2 regions of the Paenibacillus sp. FSL M8-0142 genome follow, and region 1 is predicted to be linked to the other one. Evidence: riboswitches for the same ligand, from Rfam matches in the RefSeq annotation. Region 1 holds a riboswitch; the other holds the start of a gene.
The links. A riboswitch is a leader RNA that binds a small molecule or an ion and turns the genes downstream of it on or off. The one in region 1 is predicted to bind cyclic di-GMP.

Region 1 (9,495 bases):
AGTAGAAGCAGCTTTCCGATCCGGTATCGGCGGGATCTTCGAATCCTTCGTCGGCGGCAGGCATGACCGGCTGCATGGGGATCCCGTTAGGGTTACAGGAAAAGTTCGGCTGTTGTTTGACGGCGACTTTCAGCATGCAGGTCCTTATATGAAGGGGCATTTTGCATCGATGGGCCGGACGGCGTTGATTCAGTGCGGAAGCCTGACGCTGATTCTGACGGAACACCGTATTCCGCCATGGGATATCGGCCATGTGCGATCGGTGGGCGTTTGGCCGGGAGATTATCGGATCATTGCCGTAAAGTCAGCCGTTGCATGGGAAGCTTCGTTCGGAGAAGCGGCGACGAGCGTCATTCATGTGGATTCGCCCGGCTGCTGCAGCGTGAATCTGAAGCATTTTGATTTTCGGCATGTCCTTCGACCGGTTTACCCGCTGGATGAGGAGTTAGCACCGGTTGTGCGCTGCCTGCAATTTGTTTCTGAACCGCAAAGTATTCGAACTAAGAAATGATAGGATTGAACGATGAGTTCGAATTATATGCGCGCGATAGAATGTTATACTATGGGTTAAGTCATCCTTTAAAAGAAAGGAACATGGACCGATGAAATTGCTGACCTTTGTGCGAGAAGGAGAATATAGACTTGGAGTCAAATTGGACGGAGGGGTACTGGATGTCGCCGGGGCATCGCTGCATCAAACCGATATGCCCAGCACGATCGAGCAGCTCCTCAAAGGCGGAGCGGCTGCAAGGGCAGCGCTTCAAGACTTGGTGGCTAGATCACTCGATGCGGAAACGGAGCTTCTTGATGAAGCTGCGCTTACGTTAGCTCCGTGCGTGAACCATCCGGGGAAAATCATCTGTGTGGGACTGAATTACCTTCGGCACGCAAGGGAGACCAACTCCGAAATACCCGAATATCCGATTTTGTTCAATAAATTCACCAATTCGCTGGCCGGACACGGGGAGGCAGTCCCTCTCCCCCGCGAAAGCGATCAAGTCGATTATGAAGCTGAGCTAGCGATTGTCATCGGATCGACGGCCAAACACGTCGATAAGAGCAGCGCGCTTGATTATGTTTTTGGCTACTGCAATGCCAATGATCTTTCGGCAAGGGATTTGCAGATGCGAACCTCGCAATGGCTTCTCGGCAAGTCGTGCGACAAATTTCTGCCGCTCGGCCCGTATGTGGTAACCTCCGATGAGGTGGGCGACCCGAATCGACTCGCCATCCGCTGCGAAGTAAACGGCGAGGTGCGACAGCAGTCCAATACAGCGGATATGATTTTTCCGTGTGATGAAATCGTGAGTTATGTTTCGAGGTTTATGACATTGGAGCCGGGGGATCTTATTTTGACAGGAACACCTGAAGGGGTTATGCTTGGGCGTCCTGCCGATCAACGAGCCTACCTGAAGGACGGTGACATGGTTACCGTCGAGATTGAGAAGCTAGGCACACTGACCAACCGGATGGTGCTGGAGCGGTAGCGATACAGGTGCAATCCACTTTGGAGTATGCACATTAGCAGATCAGCAGGGCCGGGACTGGTTCTATTGCAAGTTCAATCCTTTTACAGTAAACTAACAATTACATCTTAATTATATGGAAGGATGAACGATAACGATGACCATTCCTTCATTGCATAGAATCAATGAACTGAGCCGCAAGCAGAAATCCGAAGGCTTGACCCAAGAAGAATATACCGAACAGCAAAAGCTTCGCCAGGAATACTTGAAAGACATCCGGGGCCAGGTTCTCTCCACGATGTCTACCCTGAAGGTTGTAGACCCGAATGGTGACGATGTTACCCCTGAAAAATTGAGAATAACCCAGCAACAGAATCGGTCAAAGCTGAATTAAGCTTCATCTCATAAAGCAATGGTCCGTAATATGGATGATTGACCAGGTCCCATTTATGATCCCGGAAGACAGACAATGTTGGTTGTCCGTTTTCCGGGTTTTTATGTACTAGCGGAGGGGAGAAACGATGAACAAAACCGAGCGCCAGTTCGCCATCATGCTTGAATTGCAGCGGAGCAAGGTGCTGCGGGCGGAAGATTTGGCTGCCCATTTCGAGACAAGCGTGCGGACGATATATCGAGACATGCAAGCGCTCAGCGAAGCCGGGGTTCCGATACTTGGGTCTCCAGGATACGGGTACTCCCTAATGGAAGGTTACTTTTTGCCGCCGGTTGGTTTTACTGCGGAAGAGGCGGTGGCATTGCTCATGGGGACGGATATGATTGAGCAGCGGCTGGATGGCGACTACAAAGCAGCTGCGAGGGCAGCTCGAAGCAAGATTGAAGCGATACTTCCTGAACCCATTCGTGAGGCCTCAGCGGATGTCCGGGAAACGATGCAGTTTCTTCATCCCGGCGGACAGGGGGAGAACGAGCTTGGACAGGTTCGGGGTGCCATTTTGGAGCGGCGGAAGATAAGGATGCGTTACCTGAAAAAAATACCGGATTCGGATGGAAAACGGATGAGCGACCGGATCGTTGCTCCATATGGCCTTGTGCTCGTCCAAGGGAATTGGATCATGATCGCACGCTGCGAGCTGCGTCAGGAGATCCGTCATTTTCGATTATCGCGCATGAGGGATGTTACGGTCTTAGAGGAAAGGTTTAACCTTCCCCAAGGATTTAAGCTGAGTCAATATCGTCCGCCTGACGATCGTAACGTTCATGTGACGATTCAAGTAAATCCGGAAATTGCCGATAAAATCACCGAGACCGCGAGCTTCTATATCGAAGCTTCTGAGCAAAGGGAACACGGTCTTCTGGTCCGCTTTCGAGTCAGACAGCCGGAAGAATTGCTCCCCTATATTCTCAGCTGGGGTGGGGACGTGGAGGTGCTGGAACCTGATTCCTTTCGTAACCGGATTCGAGAAGAAGCTGAAAAAATACGAAAACGCTACTGACACGCTGTTGTCAGGAGCGTTTTTTTATATTGGGTATATACCAGATGGAAGAGGAGATATCATGATGAGAAATACAGTAGAAGCTTTGCAGGCGTTTGAAACAACAGTAGCGGTGTATTTAAACGAGCTGGGACACCTGGAGCTGGAGGAGCTGCATATCAAGCCGAACGAAGAGGAATGGTCCATTGGGCAAATGTACATGCATTTGATTCAATCGGCTCAATATATGCATCTGCGCAATGTCGACCAATGTTTGGCCGGAAACGAAACGGCCGTCGAATCCCCTGGGGAAAAAACGGAGAGAGGCAAGGCGGTATTCGAGCTTGGAAGTTTTCCTCCTGTCAGGATACGAATTCCGGCGTCTCCGCAGTACACGCCGCAGCAGCCGACGAGCAAAGAGCAGTTAGTTGAAGGTCTTCAGGGCGTAGTGGAGCGGATGAAGCGAACGGAACCGGTTGTGCGTCAAGCAGACAGCAGCATCACGATTCCTCATCCCGGATTCGGAGCCTTAAACGCCAAAGAGTGGTTTCTGCTGGTAGAGATGCATTACAGGCACCACCTGCTGCAGCTCGATCGGTTAAAAAAGGAGCTGTCCCTCTAAGGACTCCCCTAATGGATTGATGATCAAGCGGAATTGACAAAAGAGCGTCTCAGTGGAGACGTTTTTTTGTTGTCGATCCTCGTCTATGAATCTCAAAATTTGCTTGATAGAATTAGAGATATTTGGTATGATGAACTCACATAAAGCTACTCACGATAAATGGCAAACTTGTCGAAAGGCAAGGACGCAAAGCTATAGGGCCTTCTTGATAAACCATCAATGGCAGCCAGCTACCGAACGAAGATGCTTTTTTTGTTTTTTATATGAGATTTTTATTCAATTAATTCTTTGAAAACTCTACTACGATAACGGCAAACTTGTCGAAAGATAAGGACGCAAAGCCACAGGGCCTTCTTGATGAACCGTCAATGGCAGCCTGGCTACCGAAGGGAGTTTATAGTATGCGCAACATGGTGTTGGCTATTGTAGGGTTTATTGCGTTATTCGTATTGGCTCCGGTTGTACATGCTTCCCAAACGGGAGATTGGCTGGATCTGGAGCAGCTTGATCGCGGAGTCATCGCCGTTCGCTATGACGTGAAAGCGGACGTGAAGACGAAGCTTATGATTGCAAAAGGGCAAAACAAGTATACATATACGCTTTTAGCGGACAAGCAGCAGGAGACCTTTCCGCTGCAAATGGGAAACGGTCGTTATACCATAAAAGTGCTGGAGCAGGTCAACGGTACCAAGTATAAGATCGTTCAAGAAGCGGAAGTTAAGCTTCAACTGACCAATAGCAGCAAGGTATTTTTGAACTCGGTACAAAACATCGATTGGCGTTCAAGCGACAAGGCGGCTCAGCTTGCAAAGAAGCTAACTCGGTCCGCAGACACCGACGAGGAAAAAGTAAAGTTGATCCACGAATATATCGTCGATACGATCCGGTACGACAAAGCACTCGCATCCAGTGAGCTGACGGACTATCTTCCCGATATTGACCGCACGCTGTCAGGGAAAAAAGGCATGTGTTATGATTACGCCTCTCTGTTCGCATCCATGCTGCGGAGCGTGGACATTCCGACTAAGCTTGTAATGGGGACAACGGATTATGTTGACGTTTACCACGCTTGGAATGAGGTTTACCTGAACGGGCGGTGGGTAACGATCGACACGACCGTTGATGCGGGATGGAAGAGCAAGGGTGCCGGTTTCAAAATGATTAAAGAGGCATCTCGCTATTCTGCAGCCAAGTATTATTAAAATAATTTTATAGCTAAAACCTTAAGCTTTGGACCATTGTCCAAGGCTTATTCGGGTTTTTATTCAGAAAATATTCAGAATCGGGCGTTACAATGCTAGAAGCTCAATTGGTTCTTAAGGAAAATACAGGCACCAATGTATCGTGCGCCAAATAAAAGTATGCGGAGGTGATGGACGAACAAATCTCTTATCGGCATATGATCCGAGAGATGGTTGGCTCGATTTGCGCACGCGAAAGCGACATCGGAACCAAATATATTGAGGGTAATGGAGAGGCTGAGGGAGAGATCATGAAGAAAAAAGTAAGTGGAATCGTATTGGCTCTGCTGCTTATGATCCAAACGTGGTTTGGAGGATCGGACTGGACGGTCAATGCATCGACTAATGTTCCAGAACCGGTAAGCGTGCAGGATTCAGTGTATGGAGTGACGGATGATGTTTATGGCCCGTCCGAATCAGAAATCAATAATGATAGCATTTTAACCAAAGTTGTGTTAACCGACATGGATGGCACCGTCATTGATGCCGTTTATAATCCGGACAGCAGCCTGGATATCGGTGCAGCCGTTAATCTAGGCTACGAATGGGAGCTGCCGAACGGTCACAACTACAAAAATGGAGACTCATTTACCTTCGAGCTGCCGCAGCAGTTTGAAATCTTCACGGAGATTGACTCACCGCTCGTTACCGGTCAAGGTGAAGTTGGCCGTTTTACGGTGGACCGAAACGGCAAGGTTGTGATGACCTTCAATGATTACGTGGAGAGCCATTCCAACATCAGCGGCAAGCTGGAAATTCGCACTGAATTCAAGAAGGAAGTTCTAAAAGGAAGCACCGAAATCATTATTGCTATTCCGATAAAGGGCGGGGTTCAGACCGTCATCGTGAACCTGAAGCCGCAAGGCGGAAAGCTGATCGAGAAGCAAGGGAAAGCGATTGGCAAAGATCGGATCGATTGGTCGGTTCAGATCAACAAATCGTTAAATAAAATCAAGCACGCAGTCATCACCGATGAAATGCCTGAAGGCTTGGAGCTCATCGCGGATTCCGTAGAGGTATACAACCTGCAGGTTAACGGTGACGGCTCAGCGGTTCTTGGCGATCAGCTGGATGCCGGCAAGTACACCGTCCAAACAGGCGGTGGCGGCAAACTGGAGCTTGCATTCTTGGACGAGACGATCAGCAAAGCCTACGAAATTCGCTTTTCGACGAAGCTTGTCGGCGAACAGTCCCGTTTTGAGAACACCGCTGTTCTAACTGGCGACGGGATGGAAAATGCCCAATCGACGGCTACAGTAACAGTAGATCGCGGCAGTTTCTTGGATAAGACATATAGCCAGGACAAGGACACAGGGATCATCACTTGGACGGTGAAATACAATTTCAACGAGAAGAAGATTCCGAGCGCTCAAGCCATCATTACAGACCAAGTTAGCGAGAACCATTCCTGGATTGCCGATTCGCTGAAGGTGTATAACGGGGATTCGAAGGATGCCAGCGCTTTGGTATCAGCGGATGAATACACCGCTGTAGCTAAAGGTAAGCACGGATTCGAGCTTCAATTCAAGAAGGATATCGATTCGCCTTATACGATTGTTTACCAGACGGAGCCGGTCGATCGCTTGAGCTCCGAGGGGAACGCAGTCAAGAACAAAGTCGTATCGGGTGAAGCGTCTAAGGAAGTAACGGCTCCGGGCTACGGAAGCCGTGCCCTGGTAAAAGGATCCTCGAACGTCAATTTTGACACAAAAGCCGCGAAGTGGATAATTACCGTCAATGGCGATAAAAAGCCGGACGGCACCAAATACATCATGGAGAATGTAGTCATCACGGATACGTTCCCGCAAGGCGGACTTGAATTCGTTCCGGATTCGGTAATCGTAAAAGCGGACGGTAAAGTCGTTCCAGCGAGCGAGTACACGGTGAAGTACAATGATTTACGCGAAGGCTTTATCATCGAGTTCTCCAAGATTGACACCACCTATACGATCGAATATGAAACGAAGTTTAACATCAACTGGCTGAAGGATCGCAAATGGGACTTTTTAAACAGAGCCTCGATGACATGGGTCGAGGAAGGCAAGGTGAAAGGCCCGATTGTGCGGGATGCAAGCTTCTCCGCTGATGGTTATACGAAAAATAACGGCGGTAAAGACGGCAGCTACAATCCGATCAGCAAAGAAATTACGTGGAACGTCAAGATGAACTATAATCTTGATTCGCTTCAGGAAGCGATCGTTACCGATGTGCTGCAGCAGGATCAGAAGCTTGTTCCGGGTTCGGTCAAGGTCTATGAAATGAAGCTGACTGGAGGACGGAATGGCGTTCAGAAGGGCTCGCTAGTTCCCGCTTCTCAATATGAAGTGACAGGACCATCAGAAACTAATGGCAACAAGCTGTCCATTCGCTTTGTCGGCCCGATCTCATCCGCATACTGGATTGAATTCAAAACATCGCTGGAAGGTACATTGATTGTCAACAAAATCGATAATACTGCGGAGCTGTCCGATGGCAGCGCGAAAAAGGCAACATGGAACGCCAGCGTAACGATTCCTCACGGCGGGGAATATGTGAAGAAGAGCGGCTCCCAGAACGGAAACAAAATCGACTGGGAAATTCGCATCAACGAAGGTCAGTCGCATATTTCCAACGCAAAAATTATCGATAATCCAAGTCCGAACCAGATCTTGATCGAGGATTCCTTCCGCTTGTATGCGACCAAGATCAATGCAAACGGAAAAGCGGAAAAAGCCCAAGAACTGACTAAAGGGAAGGATTATACCTTAACCATCCATAGGCTTGATGGTGATAAAGAGACATTCGAGTTGAAATTCACAAATGACATCTCTACGGCCTATATTTTGGAATATCAGTCGTTCATTATTGCTGAAGATAAAGAGGCAGTACAGAATAAGGTGGCTCTTGAAGGAGATCAGCTGAAGACGGAGATCCGGGAAACGACGGAAGAGGTTATTGTCCGTACTTCCTCCGGTTCAGGTTCGGGAGGCGGCGTAACGGGAAGCCTGGAAGTAACGAAGGTGGATCAGGACGAACAGACGAAGCCGCTGGCGGGAGCCAAGTTTGCGCTTTACGACAAAGCTGGCAAACGTGCGCCGATCGTAAAATCCTCGGATGATGAAGGCAAGATCCTGTTTACAAAGCTGCTGTACGACGAGTATATTTTGGAAGAGCTGGCCGCTCCTGAAGGATATAAGATCGAGCAAGCGAAGTGGGACGTAACGATTGACTCCAGCATCAAGAATCAAGATCATGTTAAGAAAATGATCGTTACAAACCGCAAGGAAGAGCCGGTTATACCTGGCGAGCCTACGGATCCAACAGATCCAACAGATCCGGAGAACCCAACGGATCCTGGCAATCCGACCGATCCAGGCTACCCGGGGAGCCCAACCGATCCGGGCAATCCGACGGACCCAGGAAATCCGGGGAACCCAACGGATCCAGGCAATCCGACAGATCCAGGTAACCCGGGGACCCCAACGAATCCTGGCAATCCGACAGACCCAGGTAATCCGGGCAATCCGACCGGTGAGGTAGAGGTGCCGGACGAGGACATTCCAAGAGGTGAACCAACAACGCCTCAAACGCCGGAGACACCTCCGACAGAGCCGGAAACGCCTACCGTCGATATTGACGAAGAGGATATTCCCCGAGGAGGCGTCGAGCCTGAGCCTCAAAAGCCGGAAGCACCAACTCCTTCTGAGAACGCTTCGACACCGCAGCCAACGGTTCCTATGCTTCCAAAAACGGGTGAATCGAGTCCTTATCCGTTCTATTTGGCGGGTCTCGGGCTGATCGCTTTCGGTGTATGGTTAGGTCGCAAACGGATGAACATGAAACAATAGCACGTTGTACTTCGGCTCTTCTTGTCCAGTAACCTGGGCAGGGAGAGCTTTATTTCTTGCAGCATCCCGTCATATGCTTAAGCACTGAACGGCAAAGTTCGAGAAGAAAATTTTATGATTTATTATTGACTGAACGATCTATAATTGATATGATGAAGCCATCAAAAGGAGGTGCTAATAAGACAATATAGTTGAAGCAATGGTATTTTTTTAATTAATATAGACCGAACGGTCTGGAAAGTCGTTTTCTTGAACCTTCATTCTTGACTGAATAATCCGATAACGATAGTATTATGGGAGTGAAGGAGGCAGACGAAAATTGGCAAGGAACAAAGAATTTGACACGACATTGGTCCTACATAAGGCTATGGAAGTATTCGGTCATTACGGTTATGAGGGCACGTCACTGCAGCTTTTGCTCGAAGGATTGGGTATAGCGAGACAAAGCTTGTATGACACCTACGGAACGAAGCGAGATCTCTTTATCAAAGCGGTTAAGTATTACCTGGACGAGAAATCGTCTGCCGTCATCGCCCATTTGGCTCAACCAGGCTCTGTCAAGGATACGATTGCCGAAATCTTTGCGATTATCGTCGATACATTGAAGGATGAGCAGCGCCGCAAGGAGTGCCTAATTCTGCATAGCGCAATTGATCAGGTACCTCATGATCCCGAGATTGCACAGATTTTCGAGCAAGATAAGATTCGTTTGGAGCAAGCGCTATACGAGGCATTAGCCCGTGGCCAAGAGCAGGGAGAGTTAGGATTGAATCAGGATCTTCGCTCGCTGGCACGATATTTATATCATTCGCGTTATGCACTGACGCAAGTAGCAAAATTAACGGACGACCCTCTCGTCATCGAACAAGTTGCTGCAGTTACTCTATCTGTACTTGATCATAAATG
Region 2 (9,495 bases), 3.3 Mb from region 1:
ACCGCATCCATACGTTCTTCCCTGTACCGGGTCTGCCACGTTTCATTCCAATAGAGCAGATGCTGAACGATCTCTGCAATGCTGTGACTGTCGTTCGCCGGCGTCCAGAACGCCTCGTCCTCCGTCAGATCCCGGGTGGACTGCTGGAAGGGAATATACCAGCTCGGATCATTCGCACCCGCGAGCAGCTGATTTCTTAACACGTCACTTGCATGCGCCATAAATGCCTCACTCCTCCACGAAAAAATAAATGAGACGCACAGACAATCATTATTCATTGTATAACAGGTCATGTGTGCGGAGATCGGATGAAACGACTATAAACGTTTTTTCCTGAAGAGCTACCACTTAAGCCACAACCCCCTTGTTTACTTTCCTTATGCATCCCGGTTAGGACATGGGGTACAACAGAAAAAGCCTGCAGATCTGCTCCTTACGGAGGTTAATCTACAGGCTTAAGACGGCTCTAAGTGGGCCAGAGAGTGTTTAATGGCGAGCGTCTGGAACTGGAACCTTGTCGTGCCAAATCCAAGGCCAAGGAGCCGTCACCTAAGCTTCTCTGAATACGAATCTTGGTTAGGCAGCCGTTCGGGCAGCCTTCTCTCGGCTTTCTCGTTTCCCGACGAGGAAATAATACAGAATCACCGACAGCGCCAGCAGGACCGCTATGGTCATGTACATGCCCCGGAACCCTGCCAGCGGCGTAAGGAAGCCAAGAAGGAGCGGACCGAACCCGATGCCGACGTCCACAAAAATGTAAAAGGTCGATGTTGCAAGACCGATCCGGTGCGCCGGAGAGCGTTTAATGGCGAGCGCCTGGGAGCTGGACTGTGTCGTGCCGTATCCGAGGCCTACGAACACCGCGGACAGCAGAAGGGTTATTCCATGATGTGCCAGACCGAGCAGCAGGATCCCGATCGCAAAGGATACGATAGCCGGATACATCACAACATTCGCTCCCCGGTGGTCAAACCAGCGTCCGGTAAACGGCCGGGACAGAATCACCACGATCGCATACACGATGAAGAAGTAGGTTGCCGCTTCCACCAGCCCGATTTCCCCCGCAAAGATCTTCAGGTACGACAAAATGCTCGAATATCCAAAGCCCATCACAAAGCTTATGATCGAAATCGGAAGCGCCTTGAGCTCAATGAAGTTGGATAGCCGGAAGCCCTTCATCTCCCGTGCCTGTTCGGCGGTGAGCACCAGCTTCGGAATGCGCATGAATAACGAGGATACCAATGAGAGCACGCCCAGGATTGCACAAAGGACAAAATTGCCTGTCATGGAGGCATGCTCCAGAATCATAAGTCCGATGAAAGGGCCGATTGCCGATGCAATGATGATGCTGACACCATAATAACCTGTCCCTTCACCCCTTCTCGAGTTTGGAATCAAGCTCGCGGCAATCGTGCCGGTCGCGGTAGAGGCCAGCGCGAAGGCCAGGCCGTGGAGGAAACGGACGATGAGCAGCACCGCTAAGCTGTTAATGATGAAATACAAACCGATTAAGACGCTGAATGAGACCAATCCGGTCAACAGCAGCGGTCTTCGTCCGACCCTCTCGATAATGCTGCCTCCGATCAGCCGCCCGATCAGCGCCCCCACCACGAAGATACTGGAAGCAAAGCCGGCCATTCCAGTCGATGCATGGAATTCCTCAGCTGCATAAGTGGGCATAATAACAACCAATAGATAAAAACAAAGAAAGAGCAGGAAATTGACGCCGAACACAATCAAAAAGTCCTTGCTCCATAAACGATCTTGGGAGTTTTCTTGCTGCAAGTTAATCACCTTTTCTTATAATGTTATCCCTGACTGTCTCCATGACACGGATGACGCTGGCTTGTTCCTCAGCGGAGACACCTTCCATAATCTCCATCTCGTAGTCATCGAATAATTGACGAATCTGCAACGCGACATCGATGCCCTTACTTGATAAACGGATTCGCTTCTCCCGCTTGTCCGATGCCGGGATCTGCTCCACATAACCCAGCTTGATCAATGCGTTCACCGTTCTAGTCACCGTGGGCTTCTCTACATACAAAACTTTGGACAATTCCACCAAGGTCATCGATTGGTTCGCGTCCAGATAATACATGATCGACCACTGGGCATAATACAGCCCAAAAACCTCGAGCCGCCGGTTCAGTTCATTGACGAACGGGCGGTACAGTCTGAAGTACTGCTGAAAAAAATGTCGGTGGGTGCTCATGGGGAAACCTCCATCCAATTGGTTACTCAAGGTAACTATTTGATTATAGAGTAGTGTTCCGAAAATGTCCAGACATAATGTCTGGTATTCTGATCCTTTTACTCGACGATGCATCAGTTCACCTAACAATGCCCATCGACCGTTTTTCAACACAGGTTATTCAGAATATATTCAGATTTATATGATTTAATTGGTATATTCCATCCGTCTTCTAGACAGATATTACAGGATTTGTGTGGTGAGGATGAATTGACGTTATCGGAAATACAACAAGAAGCGCTGGAACAGGCCAAGAAGCATGGGAGACTTGTCCGCTGGAAGAAAGGCGGATACTGGACGTATGATGGTGTCTTGACGAAGGCAAGCGGTGATTCGCCATCTGTACCCAACTTGGAATGGTATTGCCGAACCAATACGATTTTCGCGCTTGTTAGGCGCGGGTACATTACAATGGATAATTGGAGCAGCTGTTCGCTCGTACAGAAAAATGATTGAATCCAAGCACCTGACTTGAAATGGCTTCCCTTAAAGCTGGAAGCACCATATCTTTAAGCAAATAACCCCAGAAGGTCGAGAATCGACATCCGGGGTTCTATTTTTTATGGAGGACTTATTACTCATGGCTTGGTTTATTTAACTTTGCGCACTTTCTATTGATCTCTTCCTCATGGCTTTTTAATTCCATGTAACGGACAATCAGCTTATCGAACGACTGCGAAAGTGCGACAACATCTTGATGTACGAATTCAAGACTGCCGGCCATTCGCTCAAGTTCCCTCCTGAGATATTCGAGCTCGTCGGATACATGCTTCAGTTCGTTCTCTATAGAAACCATCACATCCACCCACCCCCGTCGTAGCAAGTGATTTATGACAGCTGCCAACGTTTTTGCGGCAAACCTTCTCAAACAGAGAGTTGATCGCTCATTCCTAAACGAACAAACCGTTAAAGCATGCTCCTCTTCATGAAATGTTGAAGGCTACCCGATTCAGTTTCTGCAGCGGCGTCAGGTCAGCAGGGTTATCTAAAATAAACAGTTCCCTATTCAATCGTTGTCGCATGGCGGATCAGAGGTTTCCGTCGTATTCGGCCAATTGCAGGGATCGTGGTTGCATATGAGCGTCCACAACAGCCTCTGCAGCTTCGCGTCACCACCCTTTCGACGGGTTTGCGATAGATTGTACGAATTATGAATTAGGTTTAAATTTTAACTATCTGTCATCAGTGGCTTGCCTATAATTATAAAATTTTACTTTAATAAATAAAATACCCATAATTGGGTAATTAGTGCTTATGTATTGCCTATATCTTCATGTAAATTTTCTTAGGAATGCCCCTTTATGATTGACTCTCGTTTTGGCGTATATCTTTTTGATGAAAGTACGGACCGTGCTTTGACTGATTCCATAAATATCCGCAATTTCAGGCACGTTTTTATTTTCCAGCCATTCGTAGGCGATTTCTTTCTCGCGGTTTGTTAATTCATATTGGTCAAAGAGTGAGTAGGTCAGCTCTTTTTGTAGCATGGGATCCTTTTGGGGTAACTTTTTCTTCAATATTTTTGGCCAGATGTTCAATGAGGGGCAGTACAAATGTAACCTCGTGAAAGTAATGAAAACAGAGGCTGAGGTAGCCTATAATAACATGATTTATTCGTATTGGCGTGCAAACGCAGGACAGCTCTGCAAACAATTTATTGCTGTGCTCGGCGCCGATTACGACTGAGACCGATTGATTTTCCATGGATAACGCAATGGCATTGATTCCCGCCTTGTTCATAGCAGAAGATGTTCCGATTTTCAAATGATTTCTTTCAAAATAACCTTTTAACAGCTCCGTCCCGCAATAATCGATAACGGTTCCCTCTGGGTCCGCAATCACAAATAAATAAGGTATAGACAGCAAATCGTTCATATTCCTGGTTTCCTCTTGCAACAGATACAGGATTTCTTTTCGCTCGATCAGCCTTTCTTTAATTTCAGAGATGCTGAGGATATTAGGAAAATGATCGTTTACTTTCAGCAATGTTCTTTGGCCCATTATTTTCCCTTCTTCCTTGTTAAGAATAAGTGATTAATAATGAAATCGATCTCCTATTTATCGCCGCTGTGAAGATTCGGTAGCTCTTAGCGAAAAATAAAAAACCTCCATCCATGAAGATTACCATAGCAAAATAGGACGGAGGCTTCCGTCGTATTCGGCAACTGGCTGGCATCACGTATCTTAGCAGATTCGCATTAGCCCCTATAGCTTTGCGTCGCCACTTTTCAGTGGGTTTGCTATTATCGTACGAAACGATTCGATTGGTTTGCTGTCAAAGACGCTGCCGCATGAATATTCCTTGTTATCCGCTGAGAGTTGAACTGCTGTAGTTATACCGCGCTGCGGGAAATCATGTTCCGCATCATTCACCTCCTTTCAGGCAATTGACCGTAACTTTTAAGGAACAGGCAGTTACTGCAGGAGCCTCCCTATAAAAATTTGTGAACAACAAATAGCCTCCGTCAGCTTGTAGACATAGGTAGTAACTAGCAAGAAGTGACGGAGGCTTCCGTCGTATTCGGCAACTGGCTGGCATCGCGGTTCTATGCAGAACCCCATTAGCCCCTATAGCTTTGCGTCGCCACTTTTCAGTGGGTTTGCGATTATCGTACGAACGATTCAATTGTCGAAAGATACAACATATAGTTCTGAATGAATGACCTAATCAAACTATAACTTACATTGTTTTTCATTGAATATAGGCTTCATGACTCAAATTCCCGACAATTACCTGCTGAATTTTGTAATTTTTTGTCACAAAGTAACTAGCAGAGCGTGTAATATGTCAAAATAACCAGCTTCTCCATGATTTAAAAAAGCTTTGCCGCTTCGGCTGCCCGCCGAAGGCCTTCCTCAATGATTTCCTCGCTTCGATCCCGGAATTGATTATGCCCCTCAATGATAATCGTAGTAATGTCGGTAATCCCGAACACGTTGAGATGATTTTTTACGAAGCTGACCGCCATCTCGGATGGATCGCCCTCCGCATAGATCCCGCCTCTAGCATTCAGCAGTGCTGCTTTTTTGTCACCCAACAGACCGACCAAGCCCTGCTCCGTATATTTGAACGTTTTACGCGGATGATGCATGTAGTCCAGGTAGGCATGCAGCACTGCAGGAACCGTCAGATTCCAGAGCGGGAAGGCAAACACCAATTTGTCGGCGGCAAGAAATTGCTCCAAGTGCCGGTTGACGATGTCCCGAACGGCCTGCTCTTCCTCCGAAAGCTCCATGCTCATGGCTGACTTGAAATTCCCGCTAATCATAATGTCGTCCAGAAGGGGAATGCGTTCCCGGTACAGGTCGACCTCAACCACCGCATCATTCGGATGTGCCTCGCGGTAGCTATTGAAAAATGCGTCGTATAATCTGCTTGTGACGGCCCCTTGGCGGTTGTTGGCTTTAATGAATAAAGTGGTTGTCATTAGAATCTCCTCCTATATTTTGTAATCAAAGTGAATGGACTCAAAGCTGCGATATCAGCTTCCCGCCGCTCTTATATGACCGTGCTCCGTTTTCCCGAACCTTAGGGAATAGAAAATCAGCATGGCGAGCAGCAGCCCGGCTAGCACCAGATAAATATTGCTGTAAATTTGTCCCTTGGCATAGGCATACAAGGGGTTCCACGATACCCCGGAGCGGATATCCAGCATTGTTCCGTACACACCGGAAGCGATCCCGGCCGAAATAAAATTCAGCATCTGCATCAGCCCCATTCCGATGCCGGCCTGCTCTTTCGCTAAGCTGAGGGAGACGGAATTGGATAGTGCAATCATCCCGAACGTCTGCCCGACATTGCCTAGAATCAGGAAGAACGCAACCGCGACGGCTGAAATGGCGGAGAACGTGGATAAGAGTACAAAGCACGCGACCAACATAATCATGCCGGTTAGAAACAGATACGTGTTCCCTTTGGCATCGGCCAGCTTCCCCCCTGTCTTCCCGAGCAGAGCGGAGGCCGCGGCGGCCGGCACCATGACAAATCCGATCCAACCTGGAGGCAGCGCATGAATCTCTGCCAGCAGCAACGGGCTTAGAAAATGCAGCGCAAAGGCCGCGCCGCTGAACAGAAACATGATGACAAGCCTAACCGAATACTCTCGATTCCGGAACAAAACCGGGCTCACGAACGGGACGGATGCACGATGAATCCGGACAATGAACAACGCGGCTACCAGCAGTCCGGCTAGCGGAAGCCACCAGATTCCGTTCGTTATTCCCAGCAGCAGACAAGTGATCGCGACAGCCAGCAGGCCGCCTCCCAGCAGGTCGAATGATCCTGGCACCTGAGGGTCTTCGTCCTTCAGATATTTCCGGTAAAAAGGAAGCGTGATGAGAATCAGCAAAGGGATGCTGAACAGCCAGCGCCAATGAGCAAAGCCGGCCACTAGCGAGGACACCACCGGCCCAAGCGCGCTGCCGATGGACAATCCAATAAAGGCTGTCGCCATGGCTGCTCCTCTTCGCTCCGGCGGGAAGTAGCGAATCGGTATAAGCGTTGCCGCCGCCGGTATCGCCGCCGCGCCGATCGCCTGAAGGCATCTTGCAGCCAGGACCATCCAGAATGCCTGGGAGACGAGGCCGACCAGAGAGCCGGCCGCGAACAGCAGCAGACCGAATGACAGCAAATTTTTGAGCTGGTAGCGTTCGGTCAGCTTCCCGTACAGAACCGTGCCGATCCCGTACAGCAGGGAATACGAGGAAGTTACCCAGCTAACCTGAGCGGTGCTCAAGCTGAATTCCTCTCGCATGTCCGGCAGGACAAAGTTAAACATCAATCCGCTCATAGCGGACAGACACAGCGTGAACATGAGGACACGCATCAGCTTCCGAGTCTCCATTAGAGCTTCACCCTCCTTGTGAGTAGAAAATTTTAAACAGCGAGATTAGCATGTCTGTCAGTACTTACTGACGTATGCTTTGAAAAAAAACTAGGGGGTTAACGCCCTAGCAAAAATCCGCACACTCTCCTCAATAAAGTCATCCAGCGTTACGGAAGGAAATATCTCCTTGGAATCCAGCTCGTTCATGAACGCGCCAAAGTTCATCATCATAAACGAGATCGCCCGCAGCTCGGGATCTCCGGCAACCAGCTTCCCCTTCTCCGTCATGATCGTAAAATATTTCGTCAACACGTCCAGAAACTGCTTCGGATGCTTGCTGGTCATCTCTCGAAGTCCCGGGAGATGATCACTCTCCTTGATGCTGATCGTGATCAGCTTGCGGTTCCGGATCATCAAGTCATGGTACGTCCGGCTGATCAGAATCAGATCCGCAGTAAGCTCTCCCGTGAGCTTCTCCGCGAAAAGCTTCGTCATTTCTTGACCGTAATGATAGCGTTCGAACGCCATCTCCAGGAGATTTCGCTTGCTGCCGAACTTTCGGAATAGAGTCTTCTCGCTGAGCCCGGCTGCCGAGGCAATCTCCTGCGTCGTGACGCCGTTGTAGCCCTTCCGGGATATCAGATCGATTGCGGCCTGCAGCAGCTTGTCGTCACTGCTTATATGTTGATCTCTACTCATGAAAGTCCCCCCTCCCTACATGAATGTCAGTACTGACTGTCATTCGATGGACTTATCATATTTTACATTGTCTGATTTGTCAAACGGAATTTTAATTGGATTTGCTTGCTTACTCCGCCGGCTCGCCGGCCGCTTCCCACCGGTCGATCTCGGAACGAACCCGAGGCGCAACCTCCGTACCGAGCAGCTCGATCGCCCTCATGACCTCTTCATGCGGCATCGAGCCGACCGGCACGTGCAGCATAAACCGGGTAATACCCACATGCTTGCGAAGATGGATGATCTTCTGAGCGACCGTCTCCGGATCGCCTACATAGAGGGCTCCCTCGAAGCTGCGTGCAGCATCGAAACGGGCGCGATCATAGTAACCCCAGCCGCGCTCCCGGCCGAGCACGTTCATGGCCGCCTGGGTGGAGGGAAAGAACTTATCCGCGGCAAGCTCCGTATCCTCCGCGATAAATCCATGGGAATGCGAGGCGACCGGAAGCTTCGATACATCATGCCCTGCATGGGCGGCCGCTTCTTTATACAGCTTCACGAGCGGGGCGAACTGCAGCGGGCTCCCGCCAATGATCGCCAGCACGAGCGGCAGGCCGAGCAGGCCGGCTCGGACGACGGATTCGGAGTTGCCGCCGCTGCCGATCCATACGGGCAGGGGGTTCTGCACAGGACGCGGATATACGCCCAGATTATGGATGGCCGGGCGATGCCGGCCCTCCCAGGTCACCCGCTCCGACTCCCGAATTTTTAACAACAGCTCCAGCTTCTCTTCAAACAGCTCATCGTAATCATGAAGATCATAGCCGAACAAAGGAAAGGATTCGATGAATGAGCCCCGCCCGGCCATGATTTCCGCGCGTCCGTTCGAAATCGCGTCCAGCGTGGCGAAGTCCTGGAATACCCGTACCGGATCCGCTGATGACAGCACCGTCACCGCGCTTGTCAGCCGGATCCACTTGGTCCGGGAGGCAGCAGCCGCAAGCACGACCGCAGGGGACGAGGCCGCATAATCTTGGCGATGATGCTCGCCTACTCCATACACATCCAAGCCGACCTGGTCGGCCAGCACAATTTCCTCCACGACCTCGCGCAGCCTTTGGGCGTGGCTGATCAATTCGCCGGTGTGAACGTCCGGCACGGTTTCAACAAACGAGCTAATTCCGATTTCCATCATCGGTTCCTCCTAGTAACGTATCGTTATGTGTATGTTTCACAGACGCTATATTTTCTTTAGTTAATATATCTTTATATTGAACGTTTACGCATCTTTTTTCAAGTGGAAAAACGTCAGGGCTGCAGCCTAAGGTTATCGGCATCAACAGATTCAAAAAAAAGACCGGCACTTCTCCCGAAGGCCGGTCTCTCCCTATGCGGTTTATTTCTTGGCAAGCAAGTATTCCTCGAGGCGGTCCCAAGTTTGCGTAATGCCTTCCTCCATGCCCATTTCGAGCACCTTCTTAAGCTCATCCGCGGATTGATATACGGTCCGGGAGACGATCTTCGTTCTTCCGTCCAGCTCCTCGAATGTCATCGTTGTTGTGGACGCTGGAAGTTCCTCGGAAGTATTGCCTTCGGCATCGGAGAAATAATCGGTGTAAACGATTTTGGTAGGCTTCTCAATCTCATGGTAGACCGATTTCCCCCATGACTCCATGCCATAAAATTCTCCTTGATTCTTATCCATGCACGTCATGCAATAATGCCATGAACCGCCGG

Region 2: another riboswitch for cyclic di-GMP. It lies ahead of NSQ46_RS00835 (hypothetical protein); the one in region 1 lies ahead of NSQ46_RS16195 (transglutaminase-like domain-containing protein).

Annotation. Positions count from the first base shown of each region.
Region 1 is NZ_CP152008.1:3,492,839-3,502,333, reverse strand. It holds gene NSQ46_RS16220 (M81 family metallopeptidase) at 1-511, shown strand, start outside; gene NSQ46_RS16215 (fumarylacetoacetate hydrolase family protein) at 603-1,487, shown strand; gene NSQ46_RS16210 (DUF896 domain-containing protein) at 1,624-1,860, shown strand; gene NSQ46_RS16205 (YafY family protein) at 1,988-2,920, shown strand; gene NSQ46_RS16200 (DinB family protein) at 2,985-3,521, shown strand; cyclic di-GMP riboswitch class I at 3,673-3,759, shown strand; cyclic di-GMP riboswitch class I at 3,822-3,909, shown strand; gene NSQ46_RS16195 (transglutaminase-like domain-containing protein) at 3,923-4,723, shown strand; gene NSQ46_RS16190 (collagen binding domain-containing protein) at 5,014-8,589, shown strand; gene NSQ46_RS16185 (TetR/AcrR family transcriptional regulator) at 8,909-9,495, shown strand, end outside.
Region 2 is NZ_CP152008.1:179,289-188,783, reverse strand. It holds gene NSQ46_RS00860 (DinB family protein) at 1-221, opposite strand, end outside; gene NSQ46_RS00855 (MFS transporter) at 577-1,794, opposite strand; gene NSQ46_RS00850 (MarR family transcriptional regulator) at 1,787-2,215, opposite strand; gene NSQ46_RS00845 (hypothetical protein) at 2,465-2,710, shown strand; gene NSQ46_RS00840 (aspartyl-phosphate phosphatase Spo0E family protein) at 2,829-3,050, opposite strand; gene NSQ46_RS00835 (hypothetical protein) at 3,707-4,255, opposite strand; cyclic di-GMP riboswitch class I at 4,412-4,506, opposite strand; cyclic di-GMP riboswitch class I at 4,775-4,869, opposite strand; gene NSQ46_RS00830 (FMN-dependent NADH-azoreductase) at 5,068-5,682, opposite strand; gene NSQ46_RS00825 (MFS transporter) at 5,737-7,098, opposite strand; gene NSQ46_RS00820 (TetR/AcrR family transcriptional regulator) at 7,189-7,779, opposite strand; gene NSQ46_RS00815 (LLM class flavin-dependent oxidoreductase) at 7,889-8,950, opposite strand; gene NSQ46_RS00810 (SRPBCC domain-containing protein) at 9,155-9,495, opposite strand, start outside.